DNA from 4 places in the Tepidimonas fonticaldi genome. Region 1 is predicted to be linked to each of the others. Evidence: predicted binding sites of a transcription regulator. Region 1 holds the regulator's gene; each other region holds the start of a gene.
The links. Region 1 encodes FNR, which switches genes on or off when oxygen is low (the NO sensors DNR and NnrR bind a similar motif). Its sites were predicted from a motif close to TTGATNNNNATCAA; they were not measured.
Positions count from the first base shown of each region.

Region 2: a site for FNR is predicted at 2,818-2,831, ahead of A9O67_RS12775 (DUF3149 domain-containing protein). Genes of this name have one in related genera too.
Region 3: a site for FNR is predicted at 2,586-2,599, ahead of A9O67_RS05450 (TraR/DksA family transcriptional regulator). Genes of this name have one in related genera too.
Region 4: a site for FNR is predicted at 2,864-2,877, ahead of A9O67_RS09295 (PHA/PHB synthase family protein). Genes of this name have one in related genera too.

Region 1 covers NZ_LZDH01000056.1:164,336-168,969, forward strand. Annotated here, with positions in the region: gene ccoG (cytochrome c oxidase accessory protein CcoG) at 1-1,200, shown strand, start outside; gene A9O67_RS06585 (nitrogen fixation protein FixH) at 1,266-1,568, shown strand; gene A9O67_RS06590 (hypothetical protein) at 1,604-1,945, shown strand; gene fnr (fumarate/nitrate reduction transcriptional regulator Fnr) at 1,994-2,719, opposite strand; gene hemN (oxygen-independent coproporphyrinogen III oxidase) at 2,929-4,308, shown strand; gene A9O67_RS06605 (sulfite exporter TauE/SafE family protein) at 4,355-4,634, shown strand, end outside.
Region 2 covers NZ_LZDH01000001.1:44,297-48,930, reverse strand. Annotated here, with positions in the region: gene petA (ubiquinol-cytochrome c reductase iron-sulfur subunit) at 1-585, opposite strand, end outside; gene pdxA (4-hydroxythreonine-4-phosphate dehydrogenase PdxA) at 718-1,776, opposite strand; gene A9O67_RS00235 (Nif3-like dinuclear metal center hexameric protein) at 1,776-2,576, opposite strand; gene A9O67_RS12775 (DUF3149 domain-containing protein) at 2,610-2,756, opposite strand; gene A9O67_RS00230 (S1C family serine protease) at 2,882-4,021, shown strand; gene tatC (twin-arginine translocase subunit TatC) at 4,027-4,634, opposite strand, start outside.
Region 3 covers NZ_LZDH01000045.1:274,501-279,134, reverse strand. Annotated here, with positions in the region: gene tgt (tRNA guanosine(34) transglycosylase Tgt) at 1-313, shown strand, start outside; gene A9O67_RS05460 (FIST signal transduction protein) at 316-1,671, opposite strand; gene A9O67_RS05455 (PhaM family polyhydroxyalkanoate granule multifunctional regulatory protein) at 1,668-2,492, opposite strand; gene A9O67_RS05450 (TraR/DksA family transcriptional regulator) at 2,703-3,086, shown strand; gene A9O67_RS05445 (fumarylacetoacetate hydrolase family protein) at 3,047-3,988, opposite strand; gene A9O67_RS14070 (DUF3108 domain-containing protein) at 4,545-4,634, shown strand, end outside.
Region 4 covers NZ_LZDH01000056.1:733,522-738,155, reverse strand. Annotated here, with positions in the region: gene mnmC (FAD-dependent 5-carboxymethylaminomethyl-2-thiouridine(34) oxidoreductase MnmC) at 1-820, shown strand, start outside; gene A9O67_RS09295 (PHA/PHB synthase family protein) at 808-2,790, opposite strand; gene fdxA (ferredoxin FdxA) at 2,980-3,309, shown strand; gene A9O67_RS09285 (NAD(P)/FAD-dependent oxidoreductase) at 3,350-4,414, shown strand; gene thiD (bifunctional hydroxymethylpyrimidine kinase/phosphomethylpyrimidine kinase) at 4,415-4,634, opposite strand, start outside.

The DNA of each region.
Region 1 (4,634 bases):
CGTTTTTATATTTTTGGTCTGGTGCTGTACCCGCAGGATTTCATTTACCTGACGGGCATTCTGGTGGTATCGGCGCTGTTGCTGTTTTTGTTCACGGCGATCGCCGGGCGACTGTGGTGCGGCTACGCCTGCCCGCAGACGGTCTACACCGAAATTTATTTGTGGATGGAAAAGCTCTTCGAGGGCGACCGCTCGGCGCGCATGCGCCTGGATCAGCAGCCCTGGATCCTGAACAAGGTGGCCCGCAAGGGCGGCAAGCATCTGGCGTGGATCGTCTTTGGGCTGTGGACGGGCTTTACGTTCGCCGGCTATTTCACGCCGATTCGCGACCTGGGCGCGGCGTTTTTGGCCTGGAACCTGGGGCCGTGGCAAACCTTCTGGATCTTCTTCTACGGCTTTGCGACCTACGGCAATGCGGGCTTCATGCGCGAGCAGGTCTGCAAATACATGTGCCCGTATGCCCGCTTCCAGAGCGCGATGTTCGACAAGGACACGATGATCGTGACCTACGACGCCAAGCGCGGCGAGCCGCGCGGCGCGCGCAAGAGGTCGGCCGACCCCAAGGCGCTGGGCCTGGGCGACTGCATTGACTGCACGCTGTGCGTGCAGGTTTGCCCCACGGGCATCGACATTCGCAATGGCTTGCAATACGAGTGCATTAGCTGCGGAGCTTGCGTCGACGTGTGCGACCAGGTGATGGAAAAAATGGGCTATCCCAAAGGCCTGGTGAAATACTCCACGCAAAATGGCATGGAGCGTGGGTGGAGCCAGGCGCAAATGATTCGGCGCGTTTTCCGTCCGCGCGTTTTGATTTACAGCTCGATCCTGTTGGCCATTGTGGCGGCTTTGGGGGTTAGCTTGTGGTTGCGGGTGCCGCTGAAGGTCGATGTGATTCGCGACCGCGGGGCGCTCGCGCGCATGGTGGAGATGGGACGCATCGAAAACGTCTACCGCATCCAGTTCATGAACGCCTCGGAGCACGAGCGCGAGCTGGCCGTGACGGTGGAGGGGCTGCCGGGCATCGAGGTCACCTCCGAGCGCAGCGTGCATCTGCTGCCCACCGAGGTGCGCTCGGTCGCCGTGCGGGTGCAGGTGCCCCCAGGCTTGCAGGCCGGCTCGCATCCCATCACATTCGGCTTCCGCACGCCGGATGGCACGATCGATGTGCGGGAGAAGACCACCTTCGTGGTGCCCCGTTGACGCCAACCCCCGGGAAAACCCCCGGGGGGCTTCGAACCCAAGAGCGATACACCAAGGCCTACACTATGTCCACGATGACCGCCCCTACGCCCGCCCCGCCGTCCCCGGCACGCCCGTGGTACCGTGAACCGTATGTCTGGATGGTGATCGGGGGGCCGCTGGTCGTGGTGGTGGCGTCCCTGGTGACGGTCACGATCGCGGTGCGCAACGCGGATACGGTGCTGCCGCGCGAGGCCGCCCCGGCGCCCGCCGTCGTGGCGCCCGATCGGATGACCCCGGAAGAGCGGCTGCAGGCCGAAAAGGCCCTGCTGCCGGCCAACCAGGGCCGCAACCACGCCGTGTCGTCGGCATTGCCCAAAAAAGATTGAGGCCCCGCCGGGGCCACACCCGAGAGGAGTGCATGATGTTGGCCCAACGCGTGATGTGGATCGCCTGGCCCGCCTTCCTGATGGCGGCGGTGATGGAAATGGTGGTGTTCGCCTTCGTCGATCCCAGCGAGTTGCATTGGGCGGGGGAGTCGCTCGGGTGGTCGCGACAGACCGTCTATACCCTGGCCTTCTTTGTTTTCTGGGGCTTGACCATGGCGGCCGGCGCGCTCACGACGCTGTTGTCCTTGTCGCCGTGGGAGGTCAACCGCTGCCCGGTTCCGCCGGATCAGCGTCCCGCGGACTGTGTCCGGGGCGATGGGGCGGTGGCCAATCCCCGCCCGTCGTGCGACGACGGGCGCTGCGGCGGCTGCGCCTGAGCGGTCTGCATTCGATAGGACTGCGCTCGAGGGGACTGGCTGGCGCCGTCAGTCCCCGTCCGGGCTGGCGTGGTTGACGATGGCGCCCAGCGCGTCGGGGTCGAGGATGCGCACATAGCGCTGCTTGACCTCGATGATCCCGTCGTCCTGAAAGCGCGAGAAGGTGCGGCTGACCGTCTCCAGCTTCATGCCGAGGTAGCTGCCGATTTCCTCGCGGGTCATGCGCAGCACCATCTCGGATTTGGAAAACCCCCGCGCGTGCAGGCGCTGCACCAGATTCAGCAGGAAGGCCGCCAGCCGCTCCTCGGCGCGCATGCTGCCCAGCAGCAACATGACGCCCTGGTCGCGCACGATCTCGCGGCTCATGATGCGGTGCACATGGTGCTGCAGCGCGCTGAATTCGCGCGAGAGCTGCTCCAGCTTGTCGAACGGCAACACGCACACCTCGGCGTCCTCCAGCGCGATCGCGGAGCAGGAGTGCTTGTCCTGCACGATGCCGTCCAGGCCCAGGATCTCCCCCGCCATCTGAAAGCCCGTGACCTGGTCGCGCCCGTCCGCCGTCGTCACGCTGGTCTTGAAAAAGCCCGAGCGCACCGCGTAGAGCGAGGTGAACGCATCGCCCGCCGCGAACAGCGCCGCGCCGCGCCGCACGCGCCGCCGATTGGCGATCAGGTTGTCGAGCTGCTCCATCTCCCCGGGGTTGAGGCCGACGGGGATGCAGAGCTCGCGCAGATTGCAACTGGAGCAGGCGACTTTGATGCTGTGCAGATCCATGGGCGCTGTGGCGTTGCCGGCCCGCAGGCCGAAGGGGGACTGTCCAATGGGGGACTGCCAAATGCGACCGATGATAACAACCGGTCGGCGTGCCCGCAGCGTTTTGTCCCGGTGGGCGTTGCGGGCATCGGTGTGCAGTGGGTTTGACTCCCGTCAAGGGCCGCGGGGCCGTCCTGGGGCACATTACCCTCCCAATGGAGTCCATGCCCATGAAGCACGTCATCGATGAAGCCCTGCTGCGCCGGTTCGACATCCCCGGCCCGCGCTACACGTCCTACCCGACGGCGGACCGCTTCGTCGAGGCGTTCACCGAGCGCGATTACATCCAGGCGCTCGAGCAGCGCCGCGCCGGCTCGATGGCGCTGCCGCTGTCGGTCTATGTGCACATCCCGTTTTGCGAGTCGCTGTGCTACTACTGCGCCTGCAACAAGGTGATCACCAAGCACCACGGCAAGGCGGCGGAGTATCTGCGCTACCTCTCGCGCGAGCTGGAACTGCAGACCGACCACTTTGGCCGTGGTCACCGGGTCAGCCAGTTGCACCTGGGGGGCGGCACGCCCACCTTCCTGAGCGATGCCGAACTGGCCGACCTGATGGCCATGATCCGCCGCCACTTCGAGCTGGTGCCGGGGGGCGAGTACTCGATCGAAGTCGATCCCCGCACGGTGACGGCCGAGCGCCTGGCGCACCTGCACCAGCTGGGCTTCAACCGGCTGAGCTTTGGCGTGCAGGATTTCGATCCCACCGTGCAAAAGGCCGTGCATCGCATCCAGCCGGCGGAGCAGGTGTTTGCCCTGGTCGCCGCGGCGCGGGAGCTGGGCTTTGAGTCCATCAACGTCGATCTGATCTACGGCCTGCCCCAGCAGACGCCGGAGTCCTTCCGCCACACCCTGGAGCAGGTGGAGCGCCTGCGGCCGGACCGCATTGCGCTGTATGCCTACGCGCACCTGCCGGCGCGCTTCAAGCCGCAGCGGCGCATCGTCGTGGCCGAGTTGCCCAGCCCGGCCGACAAGCTGGCGATGCTGTCGCTGTCGCTGGACCACCTGAGCGCGGCGGGCTATGTGTATGTGGGCATGGACCACTTTGCCCTGCCCAACGACGCGCTGGCGGTGGCCAAGCGGCAGGGGCGGCTGCACCGCAACTTTCAGGGCTACAGCACCCAGCCCGACTGCGATCTGATCGCGCTGGGGGTGTCGGCCATCGGCCGCATCGGCGCCACCTACAGCCAGAACGCCAAGACGCTGGACGAGTACTACGACGCGCTGGACCAGGGGCGGCTGCCCATCGTGCGCGGACTGGCGCTGACACGCGAAGATCTGCTGCGCCGCAGCGTCATCATGGCCATCATGTGCCAGGGTTTGGTGGACTTCGAGTCCATCAACCTGGCGCATCTGGTGGATTTTCGTTCGCACTTTGCGCGGGAGCTGGAGCAGTTGCGCGCCCTGGAGCGCGACGGGCTGGTGCGCGTGGACGATGCGCACCTGGAGGTCACCGCGACGGGGTGGTATCTGGTGCGGGCGATTGCGATGGTGTTCGACCGCTACCTGCAGGTCGATCAGGACCGCGCGCGTTTCTCCAAGATCATCTGACCCCCCGTCCCGCCCCGTGACCGTGCGGGGCTGATAGCATGCGCCCATGCTCGCTTCCATGACGCTGTCGGCCCTGGTGATGGGCCTTGTGGGGGGGCCGCACTGCGTGGCCATGTGCGGGGCGGCGTGCGCCGGGATTGCCCGGGCCGCGGCGCCCCGGTCGCGTCAGGCGCTGTGGACGTGGCAACTGGGGCGCCTGGTGGGCTATTCGGTGCTCGGCGCGCTGGCCGGGGGTACGGTGCAGGGCATGGGGTGGCTGGGCCAGCAGACGGTGGTGCTGCGCCCGGTGTGGACCATGATGCACGTCGCCGCGCTGCTGCTGGGGC
Region 2 (4,634 bases), on a different contig from region 1:
GTCTTCGCCGATCAGCACGACCGTGTCCGAGACGTAGTGGTGCGGCGGCACTTCGAGGTTGTCCGGCGCCGGCTTGTTCTTGAACACCCGGCCCGCCATGTCGAAGGTGGAGCCGTGGCAGGGGCACAGGAAACCGCCTTTCCAGTCGTCCGGCAGCGACGGCTGCGGACCGGGCTGCAGCTTGTCCACGGGCGAGCAGCCCAGGTGCGTGCAAATGCCCACCGCGACGAGGATTTCCGGCTTGATCGAGCGGTGCCGGTTCTTCGCATACGGCGGCGTCGGGTACGCCTTGCGGTCGGATGCGGGGTCGGCCAGTTGAGACTCGACTTGCTCCAGCGACGCCAGTTGCTCCGGCGTGCGGCGCATCACCCACACCGGCTTGCCCCGCCATTCCACGACGACCTTCTCGCCAGGCTGGAGCTTGGACACGTCCACCTCCACCGAGGCGCCGGCGGCCTTGGCGCGCTCGGACGGCGAGAACGAACGGACGAAGGGGACCGCAGCGGCGGCCACGCCCGCGCCACCCACGGCACACGAGGTGATCAGCCAGGTCCGGCGGTCTTGGTCTAGGTTGGCTTCGCTCATGGGGGAGGTCTTTCTGAAATGCTGGAGCAAGACGGGACGCGCGCACCGCCACCGGGCGGCCTGCGCACAAAAGCCGCTGCGCATTGTAAGGGATCGCCGTTCGGACAAACCCTGATCCGTGACGTCGGCAGGTCAAACCGCCGCCGTCGCCCGCCGTGCACGCATCGCCCAGGCCGACTCCAGCGCCGCCAGTAGGCTGGAGGGATCGGCCAGCCCCCGCCCCGCCAGGTCGAACGCCGTCCCATGGTCGGGGCTGGTGCGCACGAACGGCAGGCCCAGCGTGGTGTTGACGCCCCGCTCGAGGCCCAGGTACTTCACCGGGATGAGGCCCTGGTCGTGGTACATGGCGACGACCACGTCGAACTCCCCGGCCCGCGCGCGCATGAACACGGTGTCGGGGGGGTGCGGGCCGGTGACCGCCCACCCGGCGGCCTGCGCGCGAGCGACGGCCGGGGCAATGGCGTCGATCTCCTCCCGCCCGAACAGCCCGCCCTCGCCCGCGTGCGGATTGAGCCCCGCGACGGCGATGCGGCAGCGCGGCCAGCCCAGCAGCCCGCAAAAATGGTCGTGGGTGATGCGCAGCGTCTCCCACACCGCCGCCTCGGTGACGGCCTCGATCGCGGCGCGCAAAGGGATGTGGATGCTGACGAGCACGGTGCGCAGCACATCGTTCGACAACATCATGCGCACCGGCAGCTCGGCAGGCAACAGGCCGCGCGCCTGCGCGGCGATGCGCTGCAGCAGCTCGGTGTGGCCGGGCACATCGACACCGGCGGCGGCCAGCGCCGCCTTGTGCAGGGGGGCCGTGACGATGGCGCTGACCTCCCCGCGCAGCGCGGCCTGGGCGGCGGCGATGACGGCATCGGCGGCCGCCCGCCCCGCCACGGCACTCACCTCGCCAAAGCGCGGCAGCGCCGGGATCGACACCACGGGCCACACGGGCATGCACCGCGGCGGCACACGCCCCGCCTGCGCCGGCCCGTCCAGCACGGCGATCGGCAGCAGCCCCCCGCCCACCTGCGCCGCCCGCCGCATCACGGCCACATCCCCCACCACCACGCAGCGGGACGACCACTCGGGCCAGCGCCGGAACACCTCGGCCACGATCTCCGGCCCGATGCCGGCCGCATCCCCCATGGTGATGGCGATGGGGGCGTCGCCCCCGTCAGCGGACAAGCGGGGCGCGTCCATCAGGCGGGATTGTCGATGTCGATGAAACGGTGTTCGATGCCGAGCTGGGCGGCCACATGCGCGCCAACGGCGGGCGCGCCGTAGCGCTCGGTGGCGTGGTGCCCGCACGCCAGGAAAGCCACGCCGCACTCGCGCGCCAGGTGCGCCTGGGGTTCGGAGATCTCGCCGGTCAAAAAGGCATCGGCGCCGGCGGCGATGGCCGCCTCGAAATAGCCCTGCGCCCCGCCACTGCACCAGGCCACGCGGCGAATCGGCCGGCCGTCCCCCGCCACGCAGGTGACGCGCCGGCCCAGCGCCGCCTCGACGCGGGCGGCCAGTGCCGCCGCATCCGGCGCGTCGCACCCGCCCAGGAAGCCGAGCTGCTGCTCGCCAAACCGTCCCCACCCCTCGCCCAGCGGCGCGAAGCCCAGGCGCTGCCCAAGCTGGGCGTTGTTGCCCAGCTCGGCATGCGCATCGAGCGGCAGGTGGTAGGCATACAGATTGATGTCGTGCGCCAGCAGCCGCTGCAGGCGGGTTTTCATCCAGCCGGTGACGGTGCCGCGCTGTCCGCGCCAAAACAGGCCGTGATGCACCAAAATGGCATCGGCACCAGCGTCGATGGCCGCTTCGATCAAGGCCAGGCTGGCGGTGACGCCGCTGACCAAGCGGCGGATCGGCCGACGCCCCTCGACCTGCAATCCGTTGGGGCCATAGTCCTGAAAGCGCGCCGGCTCCAGCAGCGCGTCCAGCGCGGCCAACAGCGCGTCACGGGTGGTGCCGCCGGACGCAACGTCCGCGGCGGAGAGGGGCAGATCCTGCATGGGCGGATTGTCGCACCGCCCGTGCGCCGATCGTCAGGACTTGCCGGCGGCGCGCTCGGACTCGGCCATCTTGCGCGAGAAGAAGCGGTAGAACCACACCGCCATGACGACGATGAAGGCAATCACCCCCGCGCTCATGAGCCCGTAATCGGTCGAAAAAAGGTCCACAATTGCTTTCATACTGCGCTCCTGCGTCATTTGAACCGCTTGCCTATTGGAGCCGCGGACGGCGACAGGCGCATTGACCCATATCAACCCTGATGCAAACAGGGGTTTGGCCGGCGGGCTGCCGGCGGAAAGTGTCCATGAAGCGCCACTGGCTGATCTTCTCCCAGACCGTCACCGTGCTGCTGGCCATCTGGTTCGTGGTGGCGACGCTCAAACCGCACTGGCTGACCCAGCGGCCCTCGCTGTCGAGCGTGGTGCCGGTCTTCGAGGTCGGGCCCGACACGCGCAGCCCCACCATCGCCGGGGCCAGCCTGAGTGCCGCGGCGCGGGCGGCCGCTCCCGCGGTGGTGAGCATCAGCACGAGCAAGGCGGTGCGGCACCCGCATGCCCAGGAGCCGTGGTTCCGGTTCTTCTTTGGCGAACGGCCGGAATTCCAACCCCAGGCCGGGCTGGGATCGGGCGTGATCGTCAGCCCCGCCGGCTACATCCTGACCAACAACCATGTGGTCGAAGAGGCGGACGAGATCCTCGTGCAGCTCAGCGACGGCCGGCAGGCACCGGCCCAGGTCATCGGCACCGACCCCGATACCGATCTGGCGGTGCTGCGCATCGCCCTGCCCGATCTGCCGGTGATCGTGCTGGGGCGATCCGAATCGCTCGAGGTGGGCGACCGGGTGCTGGCCATCGGCAATCCGTTCGGCGTGGGCCAGACGGTGACGGCGGGCATCGTCAGTGCCTTGGGGCGCAGCCAGCTTGGCATCAACACCTTCGAAAACTTCATCCAGACCGATGCGGCGATCAACCCGGGCAACTCCGGCGGGGCGCTCGTGGACGCCGAGGGGCACCTGGTCGGCATCAACACGGCGATCTATTCCCGCTCGGGCGGCTCGATGGGCATCGGCTTTGCCATCCCGATGGCGACGGCGCGGGAGGTGATGGAGGCCATCGTGCGCGACGGCGCCGTCACGCGCGGCTGGATCGGCGTCGAGCCGCAGGAGCTGACACCCGAGCTGGCCGAGCATTTTGGCGTGCCGCAGGCCAGCGGGGTGATCGTGACGGGCGTCCTGCAGGACGGGCCTGCGGCCAATGCCGGCATCCGCCCGGGGGATGTCATCGGCCGCGTCGAGCAGACGCCCATCCGGGATGTGGCGGGCCTGCTCGCCGCGGTGGCGGCGCTCAAACCCGGCACACCCGCCGAGCTGGAAGTACAGCGGCGAGACGGCGCGCGCACACTGACCGTCGTCCCCGCGCGCCGGCCGTCAGCCGCCGCGCGTTGACGCGGTCACGACGACGAGGGGCCGTCGGTCGCGGAAGCGGTTTCGTCCGCTTCGGCGCTGGGTTTGCCGCGCGCGAACCAGCGCGCGCCGATGATGCCCAATTCGTACAGCAGGCACATCGGGATGGCCAGCGCCAGTTGCGAAATCACGTCGGGCGGGGTGACCACCGCCGCGATGATGAAGGCCACGACGATGAAGTAGCCGCGAAAGGACTTGAGCTTCTCGATGGACACCATCTCGAAGCGGACCAACAGCATCACCACCACCGGGACCTGGAAGGCCAGACCGAAGGCCAGGTAGAGCGACAGAATCGCCTCCACGTAAGACGCGATGTCCGGCGTGGCGTTGACGCTGGCCGGGGTAAAGCCCTGGATGAAGGCGAACATCTTGTCCAGCACGAAAAACTGGACGAACGCGATGCCCAGGTAGGCCAGCAGGCTGCCGATGATGATGAGCGGCAGGGCAAAGCGCTTTTCGTGGCTGTACAGGCCCGGCGCGACGAACGCCCAGATCTGGTAGATGACCCAGGGCAGCGCCAGCAGCAGCCCCGCCATCATCAGAACCTTGAGCGGCACGAAAAACGGGGTGAACACCCCGACCGCGATGAGCTTGA
Region 3 (4,634 bases), on a different contig from region 1:
CCGCTACGGCGACCTGAAGCTGCGCAACGCCCGCCACAAGGCCGACCCGCAGCCGCTGGATCCCACCTGCACCTGCTACGCCTGTGCGGGCGCCAGCGGCGTGCGCTGGGTCGACGGCGGGCGCGACGGGTTCAGCCGCGCCTACCTGCACCACCTGGACCGCTGCGGCGAGATGCTAGGCCCCATGCTCACCACCATCCACAACCTGCACTACTACCTGAACCTGATGCAAGAGGTGCGCGACGCGCTGGACGCGGGCACCTTTGCCGCCTTCCGCCAGCGCTTCGCAGCCGAGCGCGCGCAGGGGGTGTGACCTCAGCCGCTGGGGGCGTCCGCCACGAACACCGTGAGCACCCCTGTGTAGCCATACAGGCGGTGGTGGGCGATCTCACCCGCGGCAAAAAACCCGACCAGCGGCACGTCGCCCAATGCGTGCCGCACGATCTGCAGTTCGGCCCCGGGGCCGCCGAAATGCGGCCCGCCCCGGCCATTGCAGCTCACGTACACCGCGCCCGCGATGCGCTGCACGGGGTCGCCGCCGGCCTCGCCCTCTTCGGGGCTGAGTTCGTCGCGGATCTCGGCGCAGATGCGCACCAAGTCCGCGCGGGCGGCCTGTACATCGCGCGCGCACAGGGTCAGGGTGCCGCCGACGGGCACCTCGTCGGCGACGACGAAGGCGCGCCGCGCCGGGTCCAGGCCCACCAAATGGCGCACCAACAGGTCGTCGCCCAGGCGCAGAGGCACGCGACCGACGTGCCCCCGATGCCCCTCGTGCCCCGTTCGACCCTCCGGCCCCCCCGCACCCCCCGGGGCCTGCGCCGCCGGCGCTTGCAAGCCGACCAGCGTCTGCCGCAGGCGCGCAATCACAGCGGGCAGATCGTCCAGCGACAGGTCCAGCGCGCGCAGCAGCACATCGAGCGCGGGCTGACCGTCCAGCTCGTCCACGCACTGCGCCCGCGCGGCCGTGACACGGTACGCGGGCGAGACGGCGCGCACGCCCTGCGTCACGCGCGAGACGATGCCCACATCCGGCCCGAAGGCCACACCGCTCAAGCCCCCGCGGAACAGGCCGGCCGCCGCCTCGCGCCCATGCCCGGCCAGACCGCCCCGGCTGGAGCGCGCGATTTGCAGCGAGCCAGCGCGGCTGGCCGCCAAGCCCCCGAACAGATAGTGGCCCAGCGTGCGCTCGGCCAGCTCCTGCACCAGCTCCGTCACATCGGGCGTAGCGGGGTCGGCGTGCACCAGCGCGGTCTGCGGCACGAAGCCTTCCGGCCCCTGGGTGGCCCCCAGCGGCGCCAGCCCGCTGAAGACGCGGTAGCGGCTGGGCGCCAAGTCGCACAGCATGACGGCCAGCCCCGGCTCGTCGATGTACTCGGCCCCGCCGGCGCAGATACCCACGCCCACCGCCCCCACCCAGTCGGTCACCTGCGGCAACTCGGCGCTCAGGTGATCCAGGATGTCGGCCGCGGCATCGGCGTAGTGGTCGGTCAGGTACAGCAGCCCCAGCGGCGTGACGGTCTGGCCGGCCTCCAGGCGGCCGGCTGCACCGCCATGCCCGGCAGGGTCGGCAGGCGCTGCGGCGGCCAGCAGGGCGCGCAACTGGGCCAGCACCAGCGCGGCGGCCATGGGCCAGTGCGGGTGGGTGGCGTGGGCCTGCAGAAAGCGCCTCACCCGCGTGGCCTCCGGGGCGGCGCGGGCGGGGTGGCCTGCGGTTTGGGTGCGGCGGTGCGCCCGCGCGGCGCCCGGGCCGCCGCGGGAGCGGGTGCTGACGCACCCGGGGATGGGGCGGCCGCCTTGCGCTCTCGGGTCGCGGCGGCGCCCTGGGCGGGGGATCGGGGGGATTGGGGCGGTTGGGATGTTTTGGCGGCTCGGGCGGGCCGGGTCGCCCGCGGCGCTGGTGCGGCGGCCGGCGATGCCGCGGGGGCTGTCGGCGCCGCCGTCGTGGCCGCCATCGCCGTCGCGGCGGCCGTTGCGGTGTGTTGCGCCATCTCTTGCAGGGTGTTGGCCGCAATCGTCTGGAATTGGTCGGTCAGCGACCGCCACCAGCGCACCGGATCGACCCCGGGCGCCGCGGCCGGTGCCTCCGCGGGTGGCTCGCTGGCGGGCGACCCACTCGCAGCAGCGGCTTCCGGCCCAGCGCTGGGACTGGGGCTGGCGTTGGCGCCGGGACCGGCAAACGCCTGCGCCATTTCGTGGAGGCTGACGTTCATGCCCTTGAGCGTCGCCAGGGTCATCTTCTGCACCTCGAGCGCCTGGATCGTCGCCTGCAGCGCCCGGGCATTCTGTTCGAGCCAGAAGTGGACGGCCTTGAGGTCGCGAATGCGGCGCTCGAGCTCATCGACGTCGAACACCGGGGCCACCCACTGCGTCATGGGCGGGGCATCCGCGGCCGGACTGCCACCGGCCAGGCCCTGCAGAAAGGCAAACCCGGGGACGTACCGGGCATAGGGCGCGAAGGCCGCCTGAAAGGCGCCGAAGTCGGGCGGGGTCATGGTGGGCATCCTTTGCGCGGCATCGACCGCATGCACCGTAGCATGCCACAGCCACGACACGCCCGGACACCCGGCGGCCTGCCCTCGGCGCCCTTGATCGGCGTCAAAGGCTGGCCTGCACGGCCCGGCTGACCTTGGCCGTCGCCGGGAATCGGCGCCACAATGTCAAGCATCGGCCCGGGCCCGGGCCGCTACCACGAGCCGACGACCATGAGCCAGCCCATCTCCGACACCTATGCCCAGCAGCTGCAACAGATGCGCGCCGACCTGATTGCGCAGATCCGCGCCCAGCGGGGCGGCAAGATCGGCCGCGCGGAGTCCGCCCTGGATCCGCACGACATCCAGAGCGGCGACTGGAGCCAGGTGGACGGCGAGCGCGATCTGGCGCAGGCGCTGGACGAGCGCGAGACGGCGGCGCTGCGCGCGATCGACGAGGCCCTGCAGCGCATCGCCAACGGCACCTTCGGCCTGTGCACGGACTGCGGGGCGGAGATCCCGACCGCCCGGCTGCACGCCGCCCCGACCGCGCAGCGCTGCATCGGCTGCCAGACCCGCTACGAGCGCGACCACCCCGGCGCAACCCCGTCGCTCTGAGCGGAGGCCCACTCGACGTCGATGGGGCCGAACGGGGCGCGGCCATCGGGCAAGCGGGCGTCGATGTGCACCCGGTCGCCCGGCGCCAACCAGGGGGTGCTCGCACGGCCCAGGGTCAGGCGCTCGGCCGCACGGCGCATGGCCAGGTTGGCATAGCCGCGCGGCCAGGTGGGGGGATTGCCCGGCTCCTGCGGGGTGGGCAGGGTGCCGCCGGCGACCACCGTCCCGGCCGACAGGCCGCGGATCCGGGCCGCGTGCGCGATCAGCGCCCCAAAGGGCACCGCTTGGTCGGCCCCGTCGGCAATGCCCAGCTTGCGCCCGTTCCAGGTCGTGGTCACGCAGGCCGCCAGGCGTCCGTCGCGCCACGCGGGGCCGACTTCGTCCGGCGTCACCACGCACGGCGCCAGCGTCACGCCCCAGGGCTGCGTCGGCTCCGCCGGCGCGTCGCCATGCCGCCAGTGGCAAGCCAGCGCCAGCAGGCGAACCGCCTCCAGCGCAGCCGCCGGATCCACCCCGGGGGAGACGTCGCCGCAGACCACGGCCAGCGACGGCCCGACATCCGCCACGCCATCCACGGCCGGCAGCGGCCGTGCCGGCCCCCACAGGGCATCGCTGCACCAGGGGCGGGGCTCGTCGGCGCCGTCCTCGGGGGCCAGCCACGCCACGGCCCGCGGCAGCGGCGCGGCGCACAGCCGCGGATCGAAGGGAAACGCATGGCGGGCCTTGCCCTGGTCGAGCGTCAGGGCCAGGTCGCGCAACTGCGGGGCAATGAAGTTCCAGTCGTCGAGCGCCTGCTGCAGGGTGTCGGCGATGCCGCTGGCGTAGTGCGCCAACGTGCCGTCGCGCGACACGACGACGAGCTGGCCATCGCGGCTGCCGTCGCGGTAGGTGGCAAGTTTCATGGGGGGTGTCTCACGGATGCCGTGCGCAGCCGCTAGTATCGCGCCCATGAGGGCACCGCATCCGCGATGGGCGCGCGCACTGGCCGTCGGCGCGGCGGTGGTCGCGCTGCACGTGGCCGCACTGACGCTGGCCTGGCGCCCGAGCGAGGCGCCCGTCGGCACGGGGGGCGATGGGCGGATACCGACGGTATCGGCCGCCCTGCTCCCGCCACCCGAGCGGGCTGCCCCCACCGATGCACGGCGCCCGGCATCGCCGCCCGTCGCACGGCCACGCCAGACAATGGCCCCAGTGGCACCCGCAGCCCCGGCCGTTGCGGACACGTCGGCGGTGGCATCCCTCGGCCCCGCGCTGTCGTCCGGGGTCCAAGACGCAGATGGCCCCAGCCTCTCCACCCCCGCAGACGCGGCGAGCGGCCCCGCTGACGAAGCCCCCCCCGCCCCACGGGACCCCGAGGCGGGCGCATCGGTCACCGCCGCAGCGGGCCTGCTGGCTGCGGCCCCGCCCAACACCGATCCGCCCGGAGGGAACCGCTGGCGGCCTCCGCCAGCGGGGCGGATGGAGTACGAGGTGCTCGGCGAAGCCAAGGGCCTGAGCTACCGGGCCGACGCCGTGCTGGACTGGCGGCCGGACGACGAACGCTACCGG
Region 4 (4,634 bases), 570 kb from region 1:
GGGCCTGCCTGCGGACACGCCCGCCCTGTGGCACCCCCAGGCGGCGTGGCTGCGGCCGGCGCGGCTGGTGGCCGCCCAACTGGCCCGCGCCGGCGTGCGCTTCGTCGGCGGAGCGCGCGTCGCCGGTCTGCGCCGCACGACGGATGATGCCGAGTGGATCGTGATCGACGACACCGGCCGACCGGTGGCCCAGGCCCCCGTGGTCGTGGTGTGCGCGGGCTTCGGCAGCTTGGCGCTGCTGCCGCACACCGACCGAATGCCTTTGCCTCTGCATGCCCTGCGCGGACAGGTGACGTGGGGACCCATGGCCGCCCTGTCGCCATCGGCGGCGAGCGCCTTGCCGCCGTTTCCTGTCAACGGGCACGGGTCGCTGATCGCCGGTGTGCCCGGGCCCGATGGGCAGCCGCTGTGGTGCATGGGCTCCACCTTCATACGGGGCAGCACGGATCGCGCCGTCCAAGCCGCGGACCATGCCGCCAATCTGGACAAACTGCGCCGCTTGCTGCCCCCGGCGGCCGAAGCGCTGTCCCGCCTCTGGCCCCAGGCACACGGCTGGGCCGGCGTGCGCTGCACGCTGCCGGACCGCTTCCCCGCCGTCGGGGCGGTGGAGCCCGATCGGCTGCCCGGCCTGTGTGTGCTGACGGGGCTGGGCGCGCGCGGGCTGACCCTGTCCGTGCTGTGTGGCGAGGTATTGGCGGCCGAACTGCACGGCGAGCCTTGGCCCGTAGAGCGCCCGTTGGCGCAGGCCCTACTGGCCCGGCGCTTTGCCGCCCCGCGCGGGCGAAGCAGTGCAGGCGGGGGGCTGATTCAGTCGCCGTAGCGCACCATCACGTAGCGGCCCGGCGCCGACCCGAGCGCCGGATCCTGCGGCGGCTGGCGCGCCGGCACCTCCTGCCCGCTGCCGCGCTGCTTGAGCCACGCCGACCACGACGGCCACCAGCTGCCCTCCAGCCGCGGCGCCGCGGCCAGCCACTCGTCCGGGGTGCGCCACGGATGATCCGCGGGCGTCGTCAGCAGGTGGTGGTAGCGCCCGCGGTGCCCCGGCTCCGACACGATGCCGGCGTTGTGCCCGCCGTTGGTCAGCGCAAACGTCACGTCGGCCGAGACCAGGTGGTGGATCTTGTACACCGAGCGCCACGGCGCCACGTGGTCCTTGACGGTGCCGACCGCGAACACCGGCACGCGGATGTCGCGCAGCGCGATCGGCTGCCCCTCGAACTGGAAGCGCCCCTCGGCCAGGTCGTTGTTCAGGTAGCAGCTGCGCAGGTACTGGCTGTGCATCACCGCCGGCAGGCGCGTCACGTCGACGTTCCACGCCATCAGGTCGTTGCCGACCTCGTCCTCGCCCAGCAGCCAGCGCCGCGTCTGGCTGGACCAGACCAGCTCGCGCGAGTGCAGGAACTGGAACGACCCGGCCATCTGCTGCCCGGTCAGGTAGCCGCGCGCGGCCATCATGTCCTCCAGCAGCCGCACCTGCGCCTCGTCGATCAGGATGCCGAGCTCGCCGGGCTCCTTGAAGTCGGTCTCGGCGGCCAGCAGCGTCAGGCTTGCCAGCACCCCCTCCTCGGCCGCGTCGACGGCGTGCTGGCAACCCAGCCGCGCGTCGCCGCCGCCCAGCGCCGCCGCGGCGATGGCAGCGAACGTCCCGCCGAGGCAATAGCCCATCAGGTGCACCGGCGCGCCGGTGGCGCAGCGCACGTGGTCCAGCGCCGCCAGCACGCCGTCGCGCACGTAGTCGTCCATCGCCAGCAGGGCGTCGTCTTCGTCGGGGTTCTTCCACGAGACGATGTAGACCGTGTGGCCCTGCCCGACCAGCCAGCGCACCAGCGAGTTGTGCGGCGACAGGTCGAGGATGTAGTACTTCATGATGCACGAGGGGATCACGAGCACCGGCTCGCGCTGCACCGTCGGCGTCGTCGGCGCGTACTGGATCAGCTCGATCAGGGCGTTGCGCAGCACCACCTGCCCCGGGGTCGTCGCCAGCCCCCGCCCGGGGGCCAGCTCCGGATCGAAGCGCCGCCGCGGCGGCTGCAGCCCCAGCCGCCACTGCACGTCTTCCACCATGCGGCCCCAGCCCTTGACGAGCGACTGGCCGCCGCTCTCCCAGGCGCGCTGCAGCGCCTGCGGGTTGGTCCACAGCACGTTGCTCGGCGCCCAGGCGTCCAGCCACTGGCGCCCGTAGAAGCGCATCTGCTCGCGGCTGTGCGGCTGCATGCCGCGCAGTGCCGCGGCCTGCTGCCACCACAGCTCCAGCGCCTTGCCGGCGCTGGCCAGCCCCGACCACGGCCAGCGCTGCCACGCCGGGTCGGCGTAGCGCGCGTCCTCGCGCAGGGCGCGCGCCAACGGGGAGGCGTCGTCCGGCGGTGCGCCATCGTCACCGGGACCGCCCTGCGTCCCACTCCCTCCGCCGGCCTCGCCGGTACGCGCTGCGGCCGCACCGGCCGCACCGGCCACACCGGACACATCGGGCGTCAGAAAGGCCGTGGCCGTGCCCATCCCAGCGCGCCACGCGTCTTGCCACCACGCGTGGCCGAGTTCGGCCGCTTGCCGCGCCAACCGCCGTTGGGTCCCCGGCGAACTCAGCACGTGCAGTGCCCAGTCCGTGGCCGCCAGGGTCAGCGAAATGGGCGACAGACCGCTCCACAACTGGGCCATCAGCACCGACGCCTGTTGGTCCATGGCCTCGGCGGCGTCCGCCTGCCGACGGTGGGGCTCGGCTGCCGCTGGCGGGGGCCCGCTGTCGGACCCGGCGGGAGGGAGGGACGAACGGCGGCGGGACATGTCGGTCATGGGCAAGGCCTTTGGAGCGGTCGGCGCACGAACACCGTGCATGGACACAATAACCGCTTTGCCGGTCGGCGTGCTGACCCAGATCAACCAGCCTCGCGCCCCGAGCGCCTACAATCCGCCCTCTGCCGAGACCCGACGCGCGGCCCACGCCGCGTTGGGGCGCTGGCCGCCCCCGAAAGACCCTGCGCCATGACACACGTTGTTACCGAAGCCTGCATCGCCTGCAAGTACACCGACTGTGTGGACGTCTGCCCCGTGGATTGCTTCCGCGAGGGGCCCAACTTCCTGACCATCGACCCCGACGAGTGCATCGACTGCGCGGTGTGCATTCCGGAGTGCCCGGTCGGCGCCATCTACGCCGAGGAAGACGTGCCGCGCGACCAGCAGCACATGATCGCCCTCAACGCCGAGCTGGCCAAGCTGCCGACCTGGAAGAGCATCACCAAGCGCAAAGCGCCGCTGCCCGAAGCCGAGCAGTACAAGGACAAGACCGGCAAGCTGCCGCTGCTCAAGCGCTGATCGCCCGATCGCAGGAGCGGCGCGCGCCGCCCCGACCACCATGACGTCCGCCTCTCCCATCCGCACCGATGCCGTCGTGATCGGCGCTGGGCCGGTCGGGCTCTATCAGGCCTTTCAGTTGGGCCTGCAAGAGCTGGGCGTACATGTCGTGGAGGGTCTGCCCCACGCCGGGGGGCAATGCGCCGAGCTGTACCCCGGCAAACCCATCTACGATCTGCCGGGCATCCCTGCCTGCAGCGGGCAGGAGCTGACGCAGCGGCTGTTGCAGCAGTTGGCGCCGTTGCGGATCCCCCTGCATTTGGGGCAAATCGTGACGTCGCTGCAGCGCTTGGCGCCCGACAGGGCCGAACCGTCTCCGCGGTTTCGGCTGGCAACGGACGGCGGCCTGGCCTTCGAATGCGATGCGCTCGTCATCGCCGCGGGCGTGGGCGCGTTCCTGCCGCGCAAGGTGCCGGTGCCCGGGCTGGAGGCCTGGGAGGGCCGGCAGGTGCACTACCGCGATCCCCCCGCCGACATCTGGACGGGCCAGCGCATCGTCGTCATGGGCGGGACCGAATCCGCCGCGGCACTGGCGCTGCAACTGGCGGACGGCGGGGCGGCCGATGTCACGCTGCTGCACCGCAACGACCGCTTCGCCATCGACGCCGAACTGGATGAACGGCTGCAGTCCGCCATCGGTGCGGGTTGGGTGCGCCTGTGTATGGGGCAGCCGGTGGGGGCCATCGCCGCCGCCGACGGCCGTCTGGAGGCGCTGGAGATCGCCACCGCCGACGACCGGCGGCTCACGCTGCCGCTGGATCTGTTCATGCCCCGGCTGGGGCTGAATCCGCGCCTCGGCCCGATTGCCGACTGGGGGCTGGCGCTGGAGCGCAAGCACCTGGTCGTGGATACCGAGGGCTACCGCACCTCGGAGCCGGGCATCCATGCGGTGGGCGATGTCAACACCTACCCCGGCAAGCGCAAGCTGATCGTGTGCGGCTTTCACGAAGCGACCCTGGCCGCATTCGCCATCGCCCAATGGCTGCGCCCGCAGGAGCGGGTCGTCCTCGAATACACCACCACCAGCACCCGGCTGCAGCGGCTGCTGGGTGTCGGGCCGGGTTGATCAGTCGAGCAGCCGCATTGGCACCGGCGCATAGCCGTGGTTGAGCGGCCCGCTGCCCTGGCCGGTGCGCACATGCGCGCCGGCGGCAATAGCCCCCCGCACCCAGCCCTGGGCGGATTGCACCGCCTCCTCCAGCGTCTGGCCGATGGCCAGGAACGAGGCGATGGCCGACGACAGGGTGCACCCCGTGCCGTGCACATTGTCGCTGACGATGCGCTCA